3 regions of the Cupriavidus sp. IK-TO18 genome follow, and region 3 is predicted to be linked to each of the others. Evidence: predicted binding sites of a transcription regulator. Region 3 holds the regulator's gene; each other region holds the start of a gene.
The links. The regulator HrcA, encoded in region 3, represses chaperone genes, less so after heat shock. The targets are predictions, from matches to a motif close to TTAGCACTCNNNNNNNNNGAGTGCTAA.

Region 1 (7,267 bases), on a different contig from region 3:
CTGGTGTTCTCCGCCATCCTTGGCGGCGCTGGCATGTGGATGCTGCACGAGTTCGCCAACGACCTGACGATGTGGCTGACCTTCGCCACCTTCCTGGGCTATGCGGTGGTCTACACCATCCTGCTCAAGCCGGCCACGCCGCAGAACATCGTCATCGGCGGGCTGTCCGGCGCTATGCCGCCGGCGCTGGGCTGGGCCGCCGTCGCCGGCGAAGTGCCGGCCGAGGCCTGGTTCCTGGTGCTGATCATCTTTACGTGGACGCCGCCGCACTTCTGGGCGCTGGCGCTGTACCGGCGCGCCGACTATGCCAAGTCGGGCCTGCCGATGCTGCCGGTCACCCACGGCGAGCGCTACACGCTGCTGCATATCCTGCTGTACACGCTGATCATGATCGCGGCGACGCTGCTGCCGTTCGTCTACGGCATGAGCGGCTACATCTACCTGGTGGCCGCGCTGGCGCTGGGCGGCGGCTTCCTGGCCTATGCCTGGAAGATGTACCGCAATTACTCGGACGAGCTGGCGCAGCGCACCTTCCGCTTCTCGATCCTGTACCTGTCGCTGCTGTTCGCGGCGCTGCTGGTCGACCATTACTTCAAGTTCGTGCCGCAGGTCTGACCGGCCTTGCCACGCTGCGGGCTGCGTCATCTTGTCGCGGCCGGCGCAGCGCGGCGGCGCCATCGGCGATACTGGGTGCTTTCGCCGACCTTTCCATTGCTGATCGTTCCACACAAGCTTTCGCGCATGCCCAGACCCGCTTCCGGCCTGTTCTCAGCCTTCCGCCGCTTTTCCCTGGTTGCCGCGCTCGCGCTGGCGCTGGCAGCCTGCGGCCAGCAGAAGGCGTCGTTCCGCAATGTCGATATCAGCGGCGCGGCGGATTTCGGCAAGGATTTCTCGCTGCCCGACCACAATGGCAAAGTCCGCACCATTGCCGACTTCAAGGGCAAGGCGGTGGTGATGTTCTTCGGCTACACCCATTGCCCCGACGTATGCCCGACCACCATGGCCGAGCTCAAGGCGGTGATGGAGCAGCTGGGCCCCGATGCCGACCGCGTCCAGGTGCTGTTCGTCACGGTCGATCCGGAGCGCGACACGCAGGCGCTGCTGGCGCAGTACGTCCCAGCATTCGACCCGCGCTTCCTGGGCCTGCGCCCGGCCGACGACGCCGCGCTGCAGAAGCTGGCCAAGGACTTCAAGGTGTTCTACGCCAAGGTGCCGGGCAGCTCGCCCAACAACTACACGGTGGATCACTCGGCGGGCAGCTATGTATTCGATCCGGAAGGCCGGCTGCGGCTGTTCATCCGCCACGGCCAGGGGCCGGAGCCGATCGCGCACGACCTGAAGCAGCTGCTTTCCTGACGCCTGACGGTGCGGCATAACGTCGCACCGCTGCGATCGCAGGCAAAAAAAGCCGGTCCACTTGGACCGGCTTTTTGCATGGGTGCCCGGCATCAGGCAAATGCCTGCAGCGCCCCTTTCATCTTCTTCATCGCCGCGGCTTCGATCTGGCGGATGCGCTCCGCCGAGACGCCGAACTCGGCGGCCAGCTCATGCAGCGTGGCGCCGCCCGAGCCGTCGTCGGCCACGTTCAGCCAGCGCGCCTCGATGATCCGGCGGCTGCGCTCGTCCAGCCGGCCCAGCGCTTCTTCCAGGCCTTCGACCTGCATGCGGTCCTGGCGCTTGGCTTCCAGCACGCGCGTGGGTTCGTTGTGGTTGTCAGCCAGGTAGGCGATGGGGGCGAATTCCTCTTCGCCGTCGTCGACCTGGCCTTCCAGCGCGAGGTCGCCGCCCGACAGGCGGGTTTCCATCTCCATTACTTCTTCCGGCTTCACGTTCAGCTCGCGCGCCACGGCCTCGACCTGCTCCGGCGTGAACGTGTGCGAACCCTGCTTGTGGCTGCGCAGGTTGAAGAACAGCTTGCGCTGGGCCTTGGTGGTTGCCACCTTGACCATGCGCCAGTTCTTCAGCACGTACTCGTGGATCTCGGCCTTGATCCAGTGCATCGCATACGAGACCAGGCGTACGCCCTGCTCGGGATCGAAGCGCTTCACGGCCTTCATCAGGCCGATATTGCCTTCCTGGATCAGGTCGGCGTGCGGCAGGCCATAGCCCAGGTACTGGCGGGCGATCGACACCACCAGTCGCAGGTGGGACATCACCAGCTGGCGGGCGGCATCGACGGAATCGTTATCGCGGAGATCGCGCGCCAGGCGCTGCTCTTCCTCCGCGGTCAGCAACGGAATTCGGTGGACAGCCTGGATATAGCTGTCGAGATTGCCCACGGTCGCCGGGAAGGTCAGCGCAAAGCTGCTCCCGCTACGGGGCGCCGTCGGCAGACGGCTAGTCGTCAGGGTTTGTTCGGCAGACAAGACTGCGTTCACTCAATCGCTCCTTTCGCATCCGGCGGTTGGGTTGCCGGGTCATGTCCCGCACGTCCTTGTGGGAACGGCGGCGGCACTGCAACACATCTTAGCACTCCATCCGGGTGAGTGCTAATTGGAGTCCCAACGGTCTTGATAGTTCCCGTCGATTGACTCACCGCATAGAATAGCAATAACGCTATGAAGCGGCTTCGGGGATACTCGTGGCTGGGTACACTGGTGTTAGAGCGAATGTGTGCCCGCCGGTTCTGCATGCCAGTGGAATGATTTGTTGCGCCAGCGGCTACACTCGACGCAAGCGGCGGCAAGCTGGCACGCTTGCCGATCTCTCATACTCCGGAGGAGCTATGTCTGCTATCGAACACTTGTTAAAACCGCATGTGCGCGACCTGGGCGATTTCACCGTGCGCCGCCTGCTGCCGGCCGCTGCGACCCAGACGGTCGGGCCATTTATCTTCTTCGACCATATGGGGCCGGTGCAGATGCCGCCGGGCGAGGGTGCCGATGTGCGCCCGCATCCGCATATCGGGCTGGCGACCGTCACATACCTGTTCGAAGGCGAGATCATTCACCGCGACAGTCTCGGCAGCGAGCAGGCGATCCGGCCGGGCGACGTCAACTGGATGACTGCCGGCCACGGCATCGTCCATTCGGAGCGCTCGCCCGATTCCGCGCGCGCCGACGGCGCGCGCCTGCACGGCATCCAGACATGGGTGGCATTGCCGCAGTCGCACGAGACCGACGAACCGTCCTTCTTCCACCATCCCGCTGCAACGCTGCCGCGCATCGAGCGGCCGGGGGTGCGCATGGTGGTGATCGCCGGCGATGCCTTCGGCAAGACTTCGCCGGTCAAGGTCTTCAGCCGCACCCTGTACGTGGCGATCGAGCTGGATGCGGGCGCGAGCGTGGAGATCCCCGCCGACCATGCCGAGCGCGGCATCTACCCGGTGGACGGCGCGGTGTCGCTGGACGGCGAGCCGCTGCCGGCCGAGCACATGGTGGTGCTGACGCCCGGGCAGCCGGCGCTGCTGATGGCGACGGCGCCTTCGCGCGTGATGCTGCTGGGAGGCGACCCGACCGACGGCCGCCGCTTCATCTACTGGAATTTCGTGGCCAGCAGCAAGGAAGCCATCGAGTCCGCTGCCAGACGCTGGGAGGACGACCAGTTTCCGCGCGTGCCGGGCGACGAGCGCGAGCGCATCCCGCTGCCGGCGCGCAAGCCCTGAACCGGGCGGTCCGGGCTCAGACCGCGCTCAGACCGCGCGTTTAGACCGGACTGGCCCAGGTGACGCGGGTGCCGAGCTTCAGGCACTCGCGGATGGCTTCGACCTGCGTGGCGATTGGCGCCGGCACCGGCACGGCGCCATCGAGCACGCGCCGGATCCATGCCGCGGTCAGGCCGGCATCATTGCCGGGCGGCAGATCCGGCACTTCGGCCAGCGATCCGCCGGAGGGATCGACCAGCGTCTGCTGGTGCCCTTCATGCAGCCAGTCGATGCGGCCGCTGCGGCGCGCATCGGCCACCACTTCGCCTTCGGTGCCGCGTGCCAGCAGCACGTTGGCCGGCTCGTGAGAGAAATAGTCGGTCAGCGTCTCGCGGTATTCCGGGTGGGTATAGCTATACAGCCGCAAGCCTTCAGCCGGCGCGTGCTCGCCCACCGGCTGCAGCATCTTGGCCACGGTATGCGACGAGTTGCGCAAGCCGATCACGGTGCGCCGCTCCAGCAGCTGCGACAGGCCCGGCGACAGCACATCGACCGGCAGCACCGCCAGCGGGCCGTCGCCGCCGGTCTCGCGCAGCCGTGCCGAGGCTTCGGCCGTGCTGGCGCACAGGGGAATGCCCAGCGCCTCGAACAGGGTCATGCTGGTGATGCGGTCATTGAAGACGCGCGTCCCGTGCACCAGTACGGGGATGCCGTCGCGAGCCAGCAGCAGCGCCAGCAGCGGCACCAGGTTTGGCTGCTTGCGTGCGCCGTTGTAGCTGGGGATCACTACCACCTGGCGCTCGGGCGGCGCGGGCAGCGGTTGGCAGTGCGCATGGGCGGCCTCGAGCATGCCGGCCAGTTCGTGCGGGGCCTCGCCCTTGATGCGGTAGGCCATCAGGATCGCGCCCAGCTCCAGGTCGGACACGCGCCCAGCCAGCATCGCGTCGAACAGGGTCTTGGCGTCGTCGCGCGGCAGCGCGCGCGCGCCGTTGACGCCACGGCCGACTTCCTTGATATAGCGGGCGGCGGAAAACGGGTTGGCTGGCGTGGTCATGGCGGCTTGGGGGAGGAGTCTGTTCTGGGTTCATGATAGCGGAGCAGCGCCGTCGCGCCCATCGCCGCCCGTTGCCACGGACGAGCGCGACGGCGGGGAGCACGCTCAGGCTGCTTCCTGGAGCGCGGGATTGCGCTGTTTGCGGTAGAGAAAGTCCAGCACCGCGGTACGGCAGGCGTGGTAGTCCTTGTCGTCGGCCAGCGCCACGCGGTCGCGCGGGCGCGGCAGGTCCACCCTGAGGATCTCGCCGATGGTGGCGGCCGGGCCGTTGGTCATCATCACGATGCGGTCGGCGAGCAGCACGGCCTCGTCGACATCGTGCGTGACCATCACCACCGTGCTGCGCGTGCGCGCCACGATCTTGATCAGTTCGTCCTGCAGGTGTGCGCGGGTCAGGGCATCGAGCGCGCCGAAGGGTTCGTCCATCAGCAGCACCTTGGGCGCCATCGCCAGCGCGCGGGCAATGCCGACGCGCTGCTTCATGCCGCCGGAGATCTCGTGCGGATACTTGCCCTCGGCGTGCGTCAGGCCCACGAGTGCCAGCGTCTCGTGCGTGCGCGTCTTCAGTTCAGCCTTGCCTTCGCTGGCACCGAACACACGCTCCACGCCCAGGTAGACGTTCTCGAAGCAGGTCAGCCACGGCAGCAGCGAATGGTTCTGGAACACCACGGCGCGCTCCGGCCCGGGTCCGGCGATCTCGCGCCCGGCGCAGATCAGCGCGCCGGTGGTCGGCGTGGCCAGCCCCGCGATCAGGTTCAGCAGCGTGGACTTGCCACAGCCGGAGTGGCCGATCAGCGTAATGAACTCGCCCTCGGCGATCTGAAGGTTGATGTCGCGCAGGGCGACGAACGGCCCTTTGCGCGTCTTGAAGGTCTGTCCGACGTTCTCGATGCTGACGAACTTGTCCATGGCGTCTCTCCCTCGCTTTTAGTTGGCGCCGTAGCTGAAGCGCCGTGCCAGTGCCAGCAATGCATGCTCGAGCATCAGTCCGATGATGCCGATCACGAAGATCGCGATCACGATGTGCTCGACCTTCAGGTTGTTCCACTCGTCCCACAGCCAGAAGCCGATGCCGGTGCCGCCGGTCAGCATCTCGGCCGCGACGATCACCAGCCACGCCGTGCCGATCGACAGCCGCACGCCGGTCAGCATGTAGGGCAGCACCGCGGGAAACAGCACCCGCGTGAACACCTTCCATTCCGACAGGTCAAGCACGCGCGCCACGTTCAGGTAGTCCTGCGGCACGCGCGTGACGCCTACCGCGGTGTTGATCACCATCGGCCAGATCGAGCAGATGAAGATGGCCCAGATCGCCGCCGGGTTGGCAGCCTTGAACAGCAGCAGCCCGATCGGCAGCCACGCCAGCGGCGAGACCGGCCGCAGCAGGCTGATCACGGGCGACGCCATCGCGTTCAGGAATGCAAAGCGCCCGATCAGGAAGCCCGCCGGAATGCCGATCACGGCGGCCAGGCCGAAGCCCGCGGCCACGCGCGCCAGCGACGCCAGCACATTCCAGCCGATGCCCTGGTCGTTGGGGCCGTTGCGGTAGAACGGGTCGGAGAACAGCGGCACCGCCGCGTTCCACGTTGCACCCGGCGTCGGAATCGCCGGGATCAGCGTGGCGATGCCGTGCCAGGCCATCACGAACACGGCAAAGCCCAGGATCGGCGGCACGGCCTTGAGCACCAGCGCGCCGAGCAGGTCTTGGCGTTGTGCGTGGCGTTGTGCGCGCCGTTCCTGCGCGGCGATTTCCAGCTCGCGCCGCCGTGCGCGTTCCTTGATGTCGGTGTCGGTGGCGGCGACATTGGCAGCATTGGCGCCTTCAGGCGCGGTGTGGGCGATGGCATTCACATCGGGCTCCTTTATCCAGGGGCGCTGCGGATCGGTGGGGTGGTGGCGGCCTGTGGTCAAGCGTTCTGCGCGCCGGCCTTGATCTTGAAGCCGTCGGCATACGCCTTCGGGTCCTTGGTGGCATCCCAGACCACGCCGTCGATCAGCTTTGCGGTACGGAAGTCGCCCTTGGGCAGCGGCACCTGCGCCGCGGTGGCGGCCTGCCTGAAGATGTCGATGCGGTTGACCTGCTTCGCCACGGCCAGGTAGTCGGGGTGCTCCTTGAGCAGGCCCCAGCGCTTGTGCTGGGTCAGGAACCACATGCCATCGGACAGGAACGGGTAGTTGGCGCTGCCGTCCTGGTAGAACTTCATGGCATCGGGATCGTCCCAGGTCTTGCCCAGGCCGTTGCTGTAGCGGCCAAGCATGCGGTCCAGGATGATGTCCATGTCGGTGTTGACGTAGGACTTGGCGGCGATGGTCTCGGCGGTCTTGCGGCGGTTCGAGGCCGAAGCGTCGATGAACTTGGACGCTTCCAGCACCGCAGCCACCATCGCGCGCGCGGTGTTGGGGTACTTCTGCACGAATTCCGCGGTGGTGCCGAGCGTCTTCTCCGGATGGTTCTTCCAGATCGACTGGGTGGTCTCGGCGGTAAAGCCGATCTTGTCGGCGATGGCGCGCGCGCCCCAGGGCTCGCCCACGCAGAAGCCGTCCATGTTGCCCACGCGCATGTTGGCCACCATCTGCGGCGGCGGCACGGTGATGGCCTTGGCGTCCTGCATCGGGTTGATGCCGTTGGC
Region 2 (7,267 bases), on a different contig from region 3:
GCTCACCAAGCCTGTGTGCCGCCGCCAACGGCACCAGCAGCAGGATATTCTTTACCCATTGATGTGGGCGCAGCGTTTTCACGATGGCATGCATCGCATGCCCCTCGGGGGCGAACGTCTTATAAACATGCGTGACGGCACGGGCCCGGGCTTCCAGGCCCTTGCTTGCATTTACAACCACACCACCCCGGCTGACTGACCACACAGCCAGATCCACGCGGTGGTTGCCGCAATAGTCAAACGCCCTGTCCCCGAATTTCTGCGTCAATGAATGGGCTTTCTGGTGTCCCCTGAGATTGTGGCTATCGCTGCTGGCCAAAATCCCATCGAATAAATTGAGATGGTCCGCGACGGCCTGTGCCAGGCGATGATTGGCGGCCGTACAAAGCCAGAGCGGACGCCCGCACCGCTTCTGCTCCCTGAGCCAGGCGACCAGTTCGCGGTGGAACGGCAACGCAGCATGATTCAGCCGCGCTCGGCGAGCGATCTGGGCCTTGAGGTACGCCTTGCCCCGACATAGCCAACAGGGCATCAGAAGGAGATAGAGCGGGTTTTGCCTGAGCAGCGCAATGCACGACTCAAGCAGCAGATCCCCGGGAATCAACGTCCCGTCCAAGTCCACGCAAAGCGGAATCCTCGGCTTGCCCATACCTTCTCCCCGGCAGACTCTGAAGGCAGGGCAAACTGGCAAAGCCACAAGTACGCGGTGTTGTTTCCCCATGAAGGCGCTTCCGGGATACGGCCCGGGGTCTTCGCTACTTCGGAGAAATCCTGCGCCTGGCCTAACCGCCAACCGGGATGCCCACCCTCAATCGCCCGTCAAACAATCAGTTTTGATTTTTTTGGGGCGCCGGCCATACCTTGCCTGTTCTTACTCGGGCAATGAAGTACTTGCTTAGGGCCGGTACCTGAACTGGATTCTAGGCTGCGAGGCAGAGCGGACAATCCGCCAAACGCACTAATGCAGTGACCTCATTGACTGGCTGGATGGTGCGAGTTCAGACTCCGTTATCCACTCTATGGGTGATGTAACAGGCTATGCAGCTGGCAATTACCTATGCACTTCTTGCGCTCATCGCTACCGCGGCAAATATAGGTGTCCAGGACATTCTCGTCCGCAGCTATACAGGGCCGTTCCAGATATTACTTTCGGTGATAGCAGGGACTGGGGTGGGACTGCTCCTGAAATACGTCCTCGACAAGCGCTTCATCTTTCGGTTTCGCGCTCGCGACGTAGGCCACGACGGGCGGACCTTTATCGTGTATACCGGGACCGGACTGGCAACTACCCTTGTGTTCTGGGCATTTGAATTCGGCTTCGACTATATGTTTGACACCCGGGAGATGCGCTACCTCGGCGCGGTCATCGGCCTCGCCATTGGCTACGCGGTGAAATTCAGGCTGGACAGGCAGTACACATTCCACCCGGACTGAGCCGAGCCACCGGCTACGGCCGTTCGCAAGCCGGGGGCGTCGGATGCCGCGGCAAGAAACAAAAACCCCCGCGGGCTTTCACCCGCGGGGGTTTTCGTTCAGACAGCCTGCCGGCCATGACAGCCAGCAGTCAGTCGGCACAAATTACATCATGCCTTCCATGCCGCCCATGCCGCCCATGCCGCCCGGCATTGCCGGAGCCGACTCTTCCTTCGGCGTTTCGGCCACGGCGCAGTCGGTGGTCAGCATCAGCGAAGCCACCGAAGCGGCGTTCTGCAGCGCGGTGCGGGTGACCTTGGTCGGGTCCAGCACGCCCATTTCGACCAGGTCGCCGTACTCGCCCGAAGCCGCGTTGTAGCCGTAGTTGCCCTTGCCTTCGATGACCTTGGCAACGACGACCGAAGCTTCTTCACCAGCGTTCAGCACGATCTGGCGCAGTGGCTCTTCCATGGCGCGCAGCACGATCTTGATACCGGCGTTCTGGTCGGCGTTGTCGCCGGTCAGTGCCGAGATCGCAGCGCGGGCGCGCAGCAGGGCCACACCGCCGCCGGGGACGATGCCTTCTTCCACCGCAGCGCGGGTGGCGTGCAGGGCGTCTTCCACGCGGGCCTTCTTTTCCTTCATTTCGACTTCGGTGGCAGCGCCAACCTTGATCACGGCAACACCGCCGGCCAGCTTGGCCACGCGCTCTTGCAGCTTTTCACGGTCGTAGTCCGAGGTCGCTTCTTCGATCTGGGCGCGGATTTGCTTCACGCGGCCTTCGATCGCAGCGGCGTCGCCGGCGCCATCGATGATGATGGTGTTTTCCTTGCCGATCTCGATGCGCTTGGCTTGGCCCAGGTCGTTCAGGGTAGCCTTTTCCAGCGTCAGGCCGATTTCTTCGGCGATGACGGTGCCGCCGGTCAGGATGGCGATGTCTTCCAGCATGGCCTTGCGGCGGTCGCCGAAGCCCGGGGCCTTGACGGCGGCGGTCTTCAGGATGCCACGGATGTTGTTGACCACCAGGGTCGCCAGGGCTTCGCCCTCGACGTCTTCAGCGATGATCAGCAGCGGGCGGCCAGCCTTGGCCACTTGCTCCAGCACCGGCAGCAGGTCGCGGATGTTCGAAACCTTCTTGTCGAACAGCAGCACGAACGGGCTGTCCAGCTGGACAACTTGCTTTTCCGGGTTGTTGATGAAGTACGGCGACAGGTAGCCGCGGTCGAACTGCATGCCTTCCACGACTTCCAGTTCGTCGGCCAGCGACTTGCCGTCTTCGACGGTGATCACGCCTTCCTTGCCGACCTTGTCCATGGCTTCGGCGATGCGCTCACCGATCGAGGTGTCGCTGTTGGCCGAGATGGCGCCAACCTGGGCGATTTCCTTGCTGGTGGTGGTGGGCTTGCTGACCTTCTTCAGCTCTTCCACGGCGGCGGCAACAGCCTTGTCGATGCCGCGCTTCAGGTCCATCGGGTTCATGCCGGCGGCAACGAACTTCATGCCTTCGCGCACGATCGACTGGGCCAGCACGGTAGCGGTGGTGGTACCGTCACCGGCGTTGTCGCTGGTCTTGGAAGCCACTTCCTTGACCATCTGGGCGCCCATGTTCTGCAGCTTGTCCTTCAGCTCGATTTCCTTGGCCACGGACACGCCGTCCTTGGTCACGGTCGGGCCGCCGAAGCTGCGCTCCAGCACCACATTGCGGCCCTTCGGGCCCAGGGTCACTTTAACGGCGTTGGCGAGGATGTTCACGCCTTCGACCATCTTGGCACGTGCGGCGTCGCCGAACACTACGTCTTTAGCTGCCATTCTTGAAATCTCCTGAAATCTGTACGGGTGGCGGTCAGTTGGTGATTACTTGTTCACCACGGCCATGATGTCTTCTTCGCGCATGACCAGCAGTTCCTGGCCTTCCACCTTCACGCCCTGGCCGGCATACTTGCCGAACAGCACGCGGTCGCCAACCTTGACGTCGAGGGCGATGTTGTTGCCCTTGTCATCCTTCTTGCCGGGACCGACTGCCAGCACTTCGCCTTGATCGGGCTTCTCGGCAGCGTTGTCGGGAATCACGATACCGGACGCGGTCTTGGTTTCGTTGTCCAGACGCTTCACGATCACGCGGTCGTGCAGAGGACGCAGGTTCATACGGACTCCTAGATACAAAAGTGAGTGTTTAATCACAATCGGCCGGCTACCGAGGCGACGGCCGTCTGATATTTTCAGGTGTCGCAAGGGGCACAGAATGCTGTTAGCACTCACCCCCGACGAGTGCTAATTATAGGGACGGGGTATGGCCATTTCAAGACAGCGGCCAAATGGGGGTTTTCCCGGACGGAGGGAATTTGAGGTGGGAGCGGCGGGAACGGCGTGTCTCAACAGTCCCGGGGGCAACGGGTGGCAAGCCTTCAGGCCGTCAGGTGCTTGTCCCGTGCCATGGAAAGCGGAGGGAGGACAGCCATGGCTTCCTCCAGCCTCTGAACCAGCGCGGAACTTGCTGGGCGCAACGGCAGGCGGTAGATCAGGCCGACGCATTAAATCGATATCAAGAACCGGCGGCGCCGGCAAGGCGCGCTCAGAACGTCTTGGTCAGGGAAGCCCATGCGGTGCCACGGCCCATGTAGCGGCCCTTGGCATTGGTGTACACCGCCTTGTCGGCATTGGTGTCGATGTAGGCCACAGCCAGCGCGAGTCCGTTGCCCAAGTCCTTGGTCAGGCCGAGCTTCCAGTCCACGTACGAGGCATTGGCGACCTGCACCTTCTGGTAACCCACGTGGGCGTTCAGCGTGAGGTCCCAGACATCAAGCGGCACGTTGGCGGTCAGGTCTGCATACCAGCTGTGCTTGCTGTCGGCGAAGCCAAAGAGATTGGTCGGCGCGTACGAGTACTTGAGCGTCACGGGACCGTAGCCCAGGGCCGCGTACACCTCGGTGGTGTATGGGCGCGTGTAGCCGGCCGGATAGTCGCCCGGGTAGTAGTACTGCAGCACGCCGACATCGTAGGTCCAGTCGCCAGCGAACGTATTCTTGTAGCCCCCGTAGAAATCCATCTCGATCGGGGCCGACACCTCGGCATTGCTGTCGCCCAGCCAGCTGATGCTCGAGTTCCAGTTGCCGAGGTAGAAGCCGCTCGCATGGCTGTAGTCGAACCCGCCCTGGATCGCCGGCCGGCGGTTCGTCTGCATCAGCCCGCGGTAGCGGTAGTCGGTAGCCACCGTGACGTTAGTCGTGAAGGTATGCGGGGATGCCTCGGCGTCAGGCTGGGATTGCGCCATGGCGGGCATGGCAGCGAAGACGAGAACGGAAGTTGCGGAACAGGCGAGCAGTGCGGCCGCGGTATGGCGCAGGTCAGTCATTGTTGATGTGACGAGAGTTGATGGAATCCCCCGTTGCCGGGAGCCTCGCCACGATATGGGCTGACGCGTAAAAACGGCATCAAAAGCCGCAGTGCCCGTGTACAGATCCAGTAAAGGTGCCGGGATCCCGCGCAGGCGAGCCAGTGCCGCCGCGCACCTGCGCGGCATCGTCGTTGCACACAGGCGGGACGATCCCGCACGCAGCGAAATCGTCCCGCATCACCGGCACCGTGCTACTGCCGTGCGATGACATCCAATGCAAGGTTCAGCTTCAGGACATTGACGCCTGGATCGCCCAGCACCGGCAGTAGCGGCACGTCCGTGTTGGCGGCAACCAGTTGCTTCACCTGTTCAGTCGGTATCCCCCTGGCGCGCGCGACGCGCGCCACCTGGTATTCGGCGGCCGCAGGGCTGATGTGCGGGTCGAGCCCGCTGCCGGATGCCGTGACCAGGTCCACGGGCACCGGCGCCTGGTTGTCCGGATCCACGGCGCGCAGTGCGTCGAGGCGCGCGCGTGCGGCATCGGTCAACGCCGGGTTGGTAGGACCGAGGTTCGAACCGACCGAAGCCGCTGCGTTATACGGCATCGGCGCCGTGGCCGACAGCCGGCCCCAGAAGTACTTCGGGTCGGAGAACGGCTGGCCGATCAGTTCCGAGCCAAGCGTGCTGCCATCCTTTCCGATCAGCGAGCCGCCGGCCTGATGCGGGAACACGGCCCTGGCGATTGCCGTGATCACGCCGGGATACAGCAGGCCGGTCACCAGCGACAGGCCGACGAACACCACCAGCATTGGCCGCAACAGGCCGCCCTGCACCGGAGCCGGCAACGGCTGCCGGGATTGCACTTGCGTATTCATGAATGCTCCGAATCGTTGGAGAGAAAATCAGACCCAGCCGAACAGGGCCAGGATCATGTCGATCAGCTTGATGCCGGCAAACGGCACCAGGATGCCGCCAACACCGTAGATCAGCAGGTTGCGGCGCAGCAGTACCGCGGCGCCCAGCGGCCGGTAGACCACGCCCTTGAGCGCCAGCGGAATCAGCACGACGATGATCAGCGCGTTGAAGATCACCGCCGACATGATGGCCGACGCCGGCGTGGCCAGCCCCATCACATTAAGCAGGTTGAGCTGCGGATACGTGGTGGCAAACGCCGCGGGAATGATCGCGAAATACTTGGCGATGTCGTTGGCCACGCTGAAGGTCGTCAGCGAGCCGCGCGTCATCAGCATCTGCTTGCCGATCTCGACGATCTCGATCAGCTTGGTCGGGTTGCTGTCCAGGTCCACCATGTTGCCGGCTTCCTTGGCCGCCTGCGTGCCGCTGTTCATCGCCACGGCCACGTCGGCCTGGGCGAGTGCGGGAGCGTCGTTGGTGCCGTCGCCGGTCATCGCGACGAGCCGCCCTTCGGCCTGGTACTGGCGGATCAGCTTGAGCTTGGCCTCCGGCGTGGCTTCGGCCAGGAAGTCGTCGACGCCTGCTTCCGCCGCGATCGAAGCCGCGGTCAGCCGGTTGTCGCCGGTGATCATCACGGTCTTGATGCCCATTTTGCGCAGCTCGCCGAAGCGCTCGCGGATGCCGGTCTTGACGATGTCCTTCAGTTCGATCACGCCCAGCACGCGCACCGAATCGCCGTTGGCGTCGGCAACCACCAGCGGCGTGCTGCCGGCGCGCGCAACCTCGTCGACCGCCTGCAACACCGCGTCTGGGAACTTGCCGGCGCGTTCCGTGACGTACCGGCGCACGGCATCGGCGGCGCCCTTGCGCACGTGGCGTTCGCCGCCGCCGTCGCGCAGGTCCACGCCGCTCATGCGCGTCTGCGCGCTGAATGGCACGAATTCCGGCTTCAGGCTTGCCATCGCCGGCGCGGCCAGCCCGGGCAGCTGGCGTGCCAGTGTGATGATGCTGCGCCCTTCCGGCGTTTCGTCGGCCAGCGACGACAGCCACGCCGCTTCCGCGAGCTGCAATGGCGATACGCCGGGCGCCGGGATAAAGCGCGAGGCCTGGCGGTTGCCATGGGTGATGGTGCCGGTCTTGTCGAGCAGCAGTACGTCCACGTCGCCGGCGGCTTCCACCGCGCGGCCCGAAGTGGCGATCACGTTCGCTTCCATCATCCGGCTCATGCCGGCCACGCCGATCGCGGAAAGCAGCCCGCCGATCGTGGTCGGGATCAGGCACACCAGCAGCGCCACCAGCACGGTGATCGTCACCGGCACGCCCGCCTTGGCCACCAGCACGCTGTAGAGCGAGAACGGCTGCAGCGTGGCCGTGGCCAGCAGCAGGACAACGGTCAACCCGACCAGCAGGATCGTCAGGGCCAGCTCGTTCGGCGTCTTCTGCCGCTTGGCGCCCTCGACCATCGTGATCATGCGGTCGATGAAGCTTTCGCCCGGATTGGTCGTGATGCGCACCACGATCCAGTCGGACAGCACGCGCGTACCTCCGGTCACCGACGAAAAGTCGCCGCCAGACTCGCGGATCACCGGCGCCGATTCGCCGGTG
Region 3 (7,267 bases):
CGTGTCGACGATGACGAAATCGCGGATGGACAGGCTGCGCAGCATCGTGGCGGATCGTGGCGAAAGTGAGATCGGTCCGGAAAGTCGGGCTGGCGTAGGATCGGGGTGGCTAGCTCGGGCTCTGGGGGCGGCTCAGAGGCGGTTGTCTTCGGACGGGTATTCGTGCCAGTGCAGCTTCTTGCGCAGCGTGGCGTAGTAGTTGTAGCCCACCGGGTGCAGCAGGTTGATGCTCTTCTCCGAGCGCCGCACCACGATGCGGTCGCCGGGCAGCAGCGAGGTCAGCGACTGCATGTCGAAATTGACGCTGGCGTCGCGCGCGCTGGCCACTTCGATGGTGACCTCGGCATCGTGCGGCAGCACGATCGGGCGGTTCGACAGCGCGTGCGGGGCGATCGGCACCAGCACCACGCCCGACAGCGTCGGGTGCAGGATCGGGCCGCCGGCGGACAGCGCGTAGGCGGTCGAGCCGGTCGCGGTCGACACGATCAGGCCGTCCGAACGCTGGTTGTACATAAAGTTGCCGTCAACGGACACCGCCAGCTCGACCATGCCGGAAATGCCTGAGCGGTTCACCACCACGTCGTTCAGCGCCAGCGCCGAAAAAATGACGCTGTCGTCGCGCACCACGCGGGATTCGAGCAGCAGCCGGTTCTCGGCCTCGTAGCGGCCGTCGAGCATGTCGGGCAGCACCGTGTGCACGTCTTCCAGCGCGATGTCGGTCATGAAGCCGAGCCGCCCGTGGTTGACCCCGATCAGTGGCACGTCGTACCCGGCCAGCTGGCGGGCAATGCCCAGCAGCGTGCCGTCGCCGCCCAGCACCACCGCCACGTCGGCGTGCTGGCCGATTTCCTCGGCCGACAGGGCAGGGTAGGCGGTCAGCCCGGTGGCCAGCGCGGTCTCGCGCTCGAACACCACATCCTGGCCGTTGCGCAGGATATAAGAGGCGATCTCCTCCAGCGGTCCTTCGATGCCGGCAGTCGAGTAGCGGCCCACCAGGGCGACGGTGTTGAACGAAGTGCGCAAGGCGCTGGCTCTCGGGGGGGCGGACATGCCGGGATTAGACCATACCGCCGCTGCCGTTGCCAGCAGGCGCCGGCGCCGCAACCCAGGCGGGGCGCCAGAAGGTCTAAAACTTGCGTAAAATCGGGACATCATGGATGAACGTTCCAAAACGCTGCTCAAGACCCTGATCGAGCGCTACATCGCCGAAGGCCAGCCGGTCGGGTCCCGCACCCTGTCGAAATTCTCGGGGCTGGACCTGTCACCCGCGACCATTCGCAATGTGATGTCCGACCTGGAGGAAATGGGCTTTATCGCCAGCCCGCACACGTCGGCCGGCCGCATCCCGACGCCGCGCGGGTACCGGCTGTTCGTCGATTCCATGCTGACGGCCAAGCCGCTGGAGCGCAACACCGAACTGGCCGAGCTGACCGGCCAGATCCAGGGCCAGCTCGGCGCCCAGCAGCTGGGTCCGCAGCGCATGATCACGGCGGCAGCGCGCACGCTGTCCAACCTGTCGCACTTCGCCGGCGTGGTGATGACGCCCCGGCGCGCGCAGGCGTTCCGGCAGATCGAATTCATGCGCCTGTCCGACAAGCGCATCCTGCTGATCATCGTCAGCCCCGAGGGCGACGTGCAGAACCGGATCATCCAGACCGAGCTGTCGTATACCCCGGCCCAACTGATCGAGGCCGCCAACTACTTCAACTCGCACTACACCGGCATGAGCTTCGACGCCGTGCGCAGCCACCTGCGCGTCGAGCTGCAGGACCTGCGCCGCGACATGTCGCAGCTGATGCAGGCGGCGGTCGAGGCCGGCAGCGTGGCCGACGACGAGGAAGACGACCACGTCTATATCAGCGGCGAACGCAAGCTGCTCGAAGTGGAAGACCTGTCTTCCAGCATGGACAAGCTGCGCCGGCTGTTCGACGTGTTCGAGCACAAGACCAGCCTGCTGCAGCTGCTCGATGTCTCCAGCCACGCCCAGGGCGTGCAGATCTTCATCGGCGGCGAGAGCCAGCTGGTGCCGCTGGAAGACATGGCGGTCATCACCGCGCCGTACGAGGTCGACGGGCAGATCGTCGGCACCCTCGGCGTGATCGGCCCGACACGCATGGCATACGAGCGCGTGATCCCGATCGTAGACATCACCGCGCGGCTGCTGTCCAGCGCGCTGAGCCAGAACCAGTGACGCGGCTGGCCGGTCTGACAAGCTGCCCCATTCCTACCGAGCGCCACCTGCGCTGGCGCGCCGCCATGGCGCGTTGCCGGCCGCGCGCCAACCCGGAAGCGACATGACGTTTTCACCCGAACCGGTTTACCAGCACGGGCAGGCGCCGCGCACGGCGATCCTGCTGGTCAACCTGGGTACCCCCGATGCGCCCACGCCCAGGGCGGTGGGGCGCTACCTGAAGGAATTCCTGTCCGACCCGCGCGTGGTCGAGATCCCGCGTGCCGCCTGGCTGCCGCTGCTGCATGGCGTGATCCTGCCGCTGCGTTCGCGTGCGTCGGCGTTGAAGTACGAGTCGATCTGGCTGCGCGAGGCGCATATGACCGGCTCGCCGCTGCTGGTCTACAGCGAGCGCCAGGCCCATGCGCTGCAGCGGCTGCTGAACCAGAACGGCCACGAGGTGACGGTGGCGTGCGCCATGCGCTACGGCAACCCCTCGATCGCCTCGGTGATGGAAGCGCTGCGCCGCCAGGGCTGCGAGCAGGTGCTGGTGCTGCCGATGTATCCGCAGTACTCCGGCACCACTACCGCAACCGCCTTCGACGAAGTGTTCCGCGTGCTGGGACAATGGCGCAACCAGCCCGAGCTGCGGCTGGTCAAACATTTCCATGACCATCCCGCTTATATCTCGGCGCTGCACCAGCAGGTCGGGGCCTACTGGTCACGGCACGGCATGCCCGATTTTGCGCACGGCGACAAGCTGATCCTGTCGTTCCACGGCGTGCCGCGGCGCACGCTCGAGCTGGGCGACCCGTATCACTGCGAGTGCCTGAAGACCGGCCGGCTGTTGGGCGACGCGCTGGGCTTGCAGCCGGGGCAATATCAGGTGACGTTCCAGTCTCGTTTTGGCAAGGCGGAGTGGCTGCAGCCGTACACGGCCCCGACGCTGGCGGAGCTGGGCAAGGTTGGCGCCGGCCGGGTCGATGTGTTCTGCCCGGGTTTCCCGGCGGACTGCATCGAGACGCTCGAGGAAATCGCGATGGAAGGGCAGACCGAGTTCAAGGTCGCGGGCGGCAAGGATTTCCACTTTATTCCTTGCATGAACGACGCGGCGCCGTGGGTGGCGGCGATGGCGGAGATTGCCCTGCAGCACCTGCAGGGATGGCCGCTCAACACGCCGCACCCGCATGAGCTGGAAGCGCGTCGCTCGCGTGCGCAGACCCGGGGAGCCGCAGCATGAACGTGGATTTTGAAGCGGATGCGCGCCAGCGCATCGACAAATGGCTATGGTGCGCGCGCTTTTTCAAGACGCGCTCGCTTGCGGCCGAGGCGGTGGAGCGGGGCAAGGTGACCGTCAACGGCCAACTGGTCAAGAACTCGCGTGAAGTGCGGCCCGGCGACAAGGTCGCGCTCGAAGCGCACCAGCAGCGCTGGGAACTCCAGGTGAAGGGCATTGCCCCGGCGCGCGGACCGGCACCGGTGGCGCAGACGCTGTATGAAGAGAGTGCCGACAGCCAGGCGCGCCGGCAGGCCGAGGCCGAGCGGCGCCGCCTGCAGCCGGAGCCCGCCGCGCAGTTGCAGGGGCGCCCGACCAAGCGCGACCGCCGCCGCATCGATGACTTCCGGCACTGAGGCTGGCAGGAACGACACGCGGCGGCGCCGGCACAATGCCGGGGCCGCCGCGGTGCGAGCGTGTGTGCCGGAAAGTTGCGCTGGCGCTTATTCCTGCGAGACTTCCTGGCTGATGATAGGAACGATGTAGTGCTTGAACACCGCCTTGCCACTGCCATACTCGGTATCGCGCGGCGAGAAGGCGTCGGACAGGCAGATAAAGGCGGTCATGACCGCCAGGGCGGCCACGAGGCAGAGCGTCACGACTGGCAGCTTATGCATGGCCAACCTTTCGGAAGAGGCACAAAAATGAACCATCTCCAGGCCCCCGGCATTTTTGTCATTTTTCGTAAGAGAATGTTAGTGAGTGCAGTGCAGCAAGGCAATAAGGCGTCAATTGCATAACTCACGCCTTTGTAACCGCTTGTTTCCGCGTCTCGCCGGCGCCACTCTTGAAATCCGGCGCGACGCCACCAATTGCCCGCTAAACACGCCGATTGACCCACCGCGGCCGTACCCACGGACGGCCGCGCCAATGCATTGATACGGATCGACATGGAAGAACAGAAGCAGACGCCATCCAACCCGACGCCCAACGACGAAGCCAGCGCCCCTGCCGCGCAGGAGAACGCCGCGCCGGAGGCTGCCGCCGTGGAGGATGTGGCGGCCCAGCTGGCCGCCCTGGAAGCCAAGGCGCGTGAACACTACGACCTGTACATGCGCGCGGTCGCCGAGGGCGAAAACATCCGCCGCCGGGCGCAGGAAGACGTTGCCAAGGCCCACAAATTCGCCATCGAGAACTTCGCCGACAACCTGCTGCCGGTGATGGACAGCCTGCAGGCCGCGCTGGCTGACGGTTCCGGCGATATTGCCAAGCTGCGCGAAGGCGTCGAACTGACTGCGCGCCAGCTGGCAGCCGCGTTCGAGCGCGGCAAGATCGTGGAACTGAACCCGGTCGGGGAGAAGTTCGACCCGCACCGCCACCAGGCCATTTCGATGGTGCCGGCCGACCAGGAACCCAACACCGTCGTCACCGTGCTGCAGCGCGGCTATACCATTGCCGACCGCGTGTTGCGCCCGGCGCTGGTGACGGTGGCGGCACCGAAGTAAGCCGGACTGCTTAGCGGCTGAGGCTGCGCCCGGTGCCGTCCAGGCCCGGGCGTTTTGCTTTCTTGCCTTTGCGGGAGCGAATCATGTCAAGCGAATCGCCGGCCGGCGAGCCGTCCGCGGACCAGGCCGCGGCAGCCCACCTCGACCATCGCGCCTTCGAGGCCTTTGGCATGCGCCAGGTCGACGACGCCGGCATCGACGCCGCGATTGCGCAGGCCGGCGATGCGCTGGTGTGCGTGTTCTTCTGGGGCGTGGATTGCTTCAATTGCGAGATGGCAAAGAAAGCCATGCTCGCCAATCCCGAGCCGATCCGGGCACTCGGCCTGCACTGGCTCCATGCCAATGTCTATGAGCACCCCGCACTGGGCAAGCGCTTCGGCCTGCACGGCATCCCGGTGTTCATGTTCTTCCAGAACGGCAAGAAGCTCGGCCGTGCCACCGGCTGGCATGGCCACGGCCAGTTTGCCGCTGCGGTCGCCAATGCCCGGCTGAAGGCGGGCGGCAAACCGCTGGCGGGGTGAACCGGCCAGCCAGGCGGCATCAGGCCTTCAGCGCGACAGCGCGTAGCCGATGCGGAACTGCCAGGGCAGCTTGTGGTTGTAGTCGAGCAGGCTTTCGCCATAGCCGACGAAGTAACCCGCCATCAGGTAACCCGCGGTACCCGGCAGCAGCCGCGCCAGCGGATAGGTGACCTGCGCATCGACGCTGCCGTACCACTTGCGCGTGCCCTTGCGCAGCGTGGCGGAAAACTCCCATGAATCCGGGCGCCCATACGCGATGCCCAGGTCCATATAGCCGCGGTAGTGGGCGATGTCAGGGTTGTCGCCCTTTTCCACGTAGGCATAGAGCTTGGGCGCGACGCGCCAGTGCCAGTCGTTCTGGTCGCCGATGTAGAACGTCGGCTTGACGAACACGGTGTTGATGCTGCGCGACTCGTCGCCGCTGCGGCCGTTGGACTCGTGCTCCACGCCGGCCGCCAGCGACAGCCGGCTGATGGCCCGGTTGCGCACGCCGGTATCCGACAGGTAGTAAAACAGGCTCGGCCGGTAGTTGGTGTCGCGGAACGGCTTGGACTGCTCAGACAGGTCCCATAGCGAGAACTGGGTGAAGCCGAGGTAGAGGTTGTCGAACAGGCTCTTCGATGCCGGATCCTCGCCCTCGAAGATCCGGTACTTGAAGCTGAACTGGAACTTCGCGTTGGCGCCATCGTGCGCGCCGACGATGAAGTACATCGGGTCGTAGAACGACAGGCGCGCGCTGTCGCGCAGGTCCGCGGGCGCCGGGGCGGTGGCGCTTGCGCTGGTCACCGGCGTGATCGGAACCGGGACCGTCTCCGCGGCTTCGCCAGCGGCCCCGGCCGTAGCGGCTACCGCGGGCGGGGCGGCGGTGGTGGCCTCGCCCGGCTGCGGCAGCCGGTTCAGAGTGACCACCACCGGCGCGGCGTCGATGCCGGTCGCATCCAGCCGCACCTGGCCGCGCAGCTGCGGCGGCAGGGTCGCGCTGTAGCGGATGGCGCGGTGCTCGCCGCGGCGCAGGTTGACCATGGGCGGCGCGGAGACCTCCCGCCACAGTACGAGGCGTACCGGCGCCTGCATTTCGCTCGACGCGGTCACTTCCAGCGTATCGGGGATCCGGTAACGGCGCGTCGCGCCGTCGGCGCTGACCACCAGCGTCAGCGTCAGGGGCTGGTTGCCGTCGATCACGCGTGGCGGCTGCAGCAGCGCCACGCCGGCGTGGGCGGCCAGAGGAAAAGCCAGCGCCAGTGACAGGCAAAGGGGGGCGACGGCGCGGCTGGCAGGCGCCAGCCGGCGGGGCAGGGTCAATCGGGACATGATGCTGGGCACCGCGGGCGCGGCTGGAACGGCGCGCTGCGGCATCGGGAAATTTCGGAACCCGCAAAGCCTACCACGCGATAGAAAGCGGGTTGTGACGAAATGTACGCAACCGTTGCAGACGGCTAGCAGGCTGCCAGCAACCGGCTAGCGTGGCGGGCTCAGCGCATCGCGCGCCGGCGCACGCTGTCGACGTATTGTTCGCCGTCCGGCGGCAGGCCGCTGCGCTGTGCCTGCCACAGCATCTCGCCCAGGCATTCCATCACTTGGTGCTGGGCTTCGTGCGGCGAATCGAGTCGGCGTACAAGCGCCTCATAAGCCTCGCGAATGCCGCGTGGCTGGTCGACGGAAACCTGTTCCGAGATCGACAGGTGCATCGCCAGGTGCAGGAACGGGTTGGTCTGGCCTTGCTCGGGGGTGTAGTCCTGCGTCAGCGCGCCTTCGGTGTCGCGCAGCAGGTCGTGGTACTCGGGATGCTCGCCGATCCAGTCGACGGCAATGACTTCCAGCGGCGTCAGCACGCTGCCCGCGATCTGCTTCTGCC

Region 1: a site for HrcA is predicted at 2,467-2,493, ahead of rpoH (RNA polymerase sigma factor RpoH). Genes of this name have one in related genera too.
Region 2: a site for HrcA is predicted at 3,662-3,688, ahead of groES (co-chaperone GroES). Genes of this name have one in related genera too.

What each region holds. Positions count from the first base shown of each region.
Region 1 is NZ_JADGMP010000030.1:67,934-75,200, forward strand. It holds gene cyoE (heme o synthase) at 1-615, shown strand, start outside; gene IPF36_RS22930 (SCO family protein) at 742-1,356, shown strand; gene rpoH (RNA polymerase sigma factor RpoH) at 1,449-2,378, opposite strand; gene IPF36_RS22940 (pirin family protein) at 2,726-3,604, shown strand; gene ybiB (DNA-binding protein YbiB) at 3,645-4,637, opposite strand; gene IPF36_RS22950 (ABC transporter ATP-binding protein) at 4,743-5,546, opposite strand; gene ntrB (nitrate ABC transporter permease) at 5,565-6,488, opposite strand; gene IPF36_RS22960 (CmpA/NrtA family ABC transporter substrate-binding protein) at 6,545-7,267, opposite strand, start outside.
Region 2 is NZ_JADGMP010000036.1:56,413-63,679, forward strand. It holds gene IPF36_RS28760 (UbiA family prenyltransferase) at 1-649, opposite strand, end outside; gene IPF36_RS28765 (GtrA family protein) at 1,039-1,434, shown strand; gene groL (chaperonin GroEL) at 1,579-3,222, opposite strand; gene groES (co-chaperone GroES) at 3,268-3,558, opposite strand; gene IPF36_RS28780 (TorF family putative porin) at 3,986-4,765, opposite strand; gene kdpC (potassium-transporting ATPase subunit KdpC) at 4,999-5,622, opposite strand; gene kdpB (potassium-transporting ATPase subunit KdpB) at 5,650-7,267, opposite strand, start outside.
Region 3 is NZ_JADGMP010000015.1:1,853-9,119, reverse strand. It holds gene recN (DNA repair protein RecN) at 1-45, opposite strand, end outside; gene IPF36_RS12655 (NAD kinase) at 133-1,050, opposite strand; gene hrcA (heat-inducible transcriptional repressor HrcA) at 1,154-2,191, shown strand; gene hemH (ferrochelatase) at 2,295-3,410, shown strand; gene IPF36_RS12640 (RNA-binding S4 domain-containing protein) at 3,407-3,802, shown strand; gene IPF36_RS12635 (hypothetical protein) at 3,890-4,063, opposite strand; gene grpE (nucleotide exchange factor GrpE) at 4,337-4,891, shown strand; gene IPF36_RS12625 (co-chaperone YbbN) at 4,975-5,412, shown strand; gene IPF36_RS12620 (phospholipase A) at 5,440-6,723, opposite strand; gene IPF36_RS12615 (DUF1841 family protein) at 6,885-7,267, opposite strand, start outside.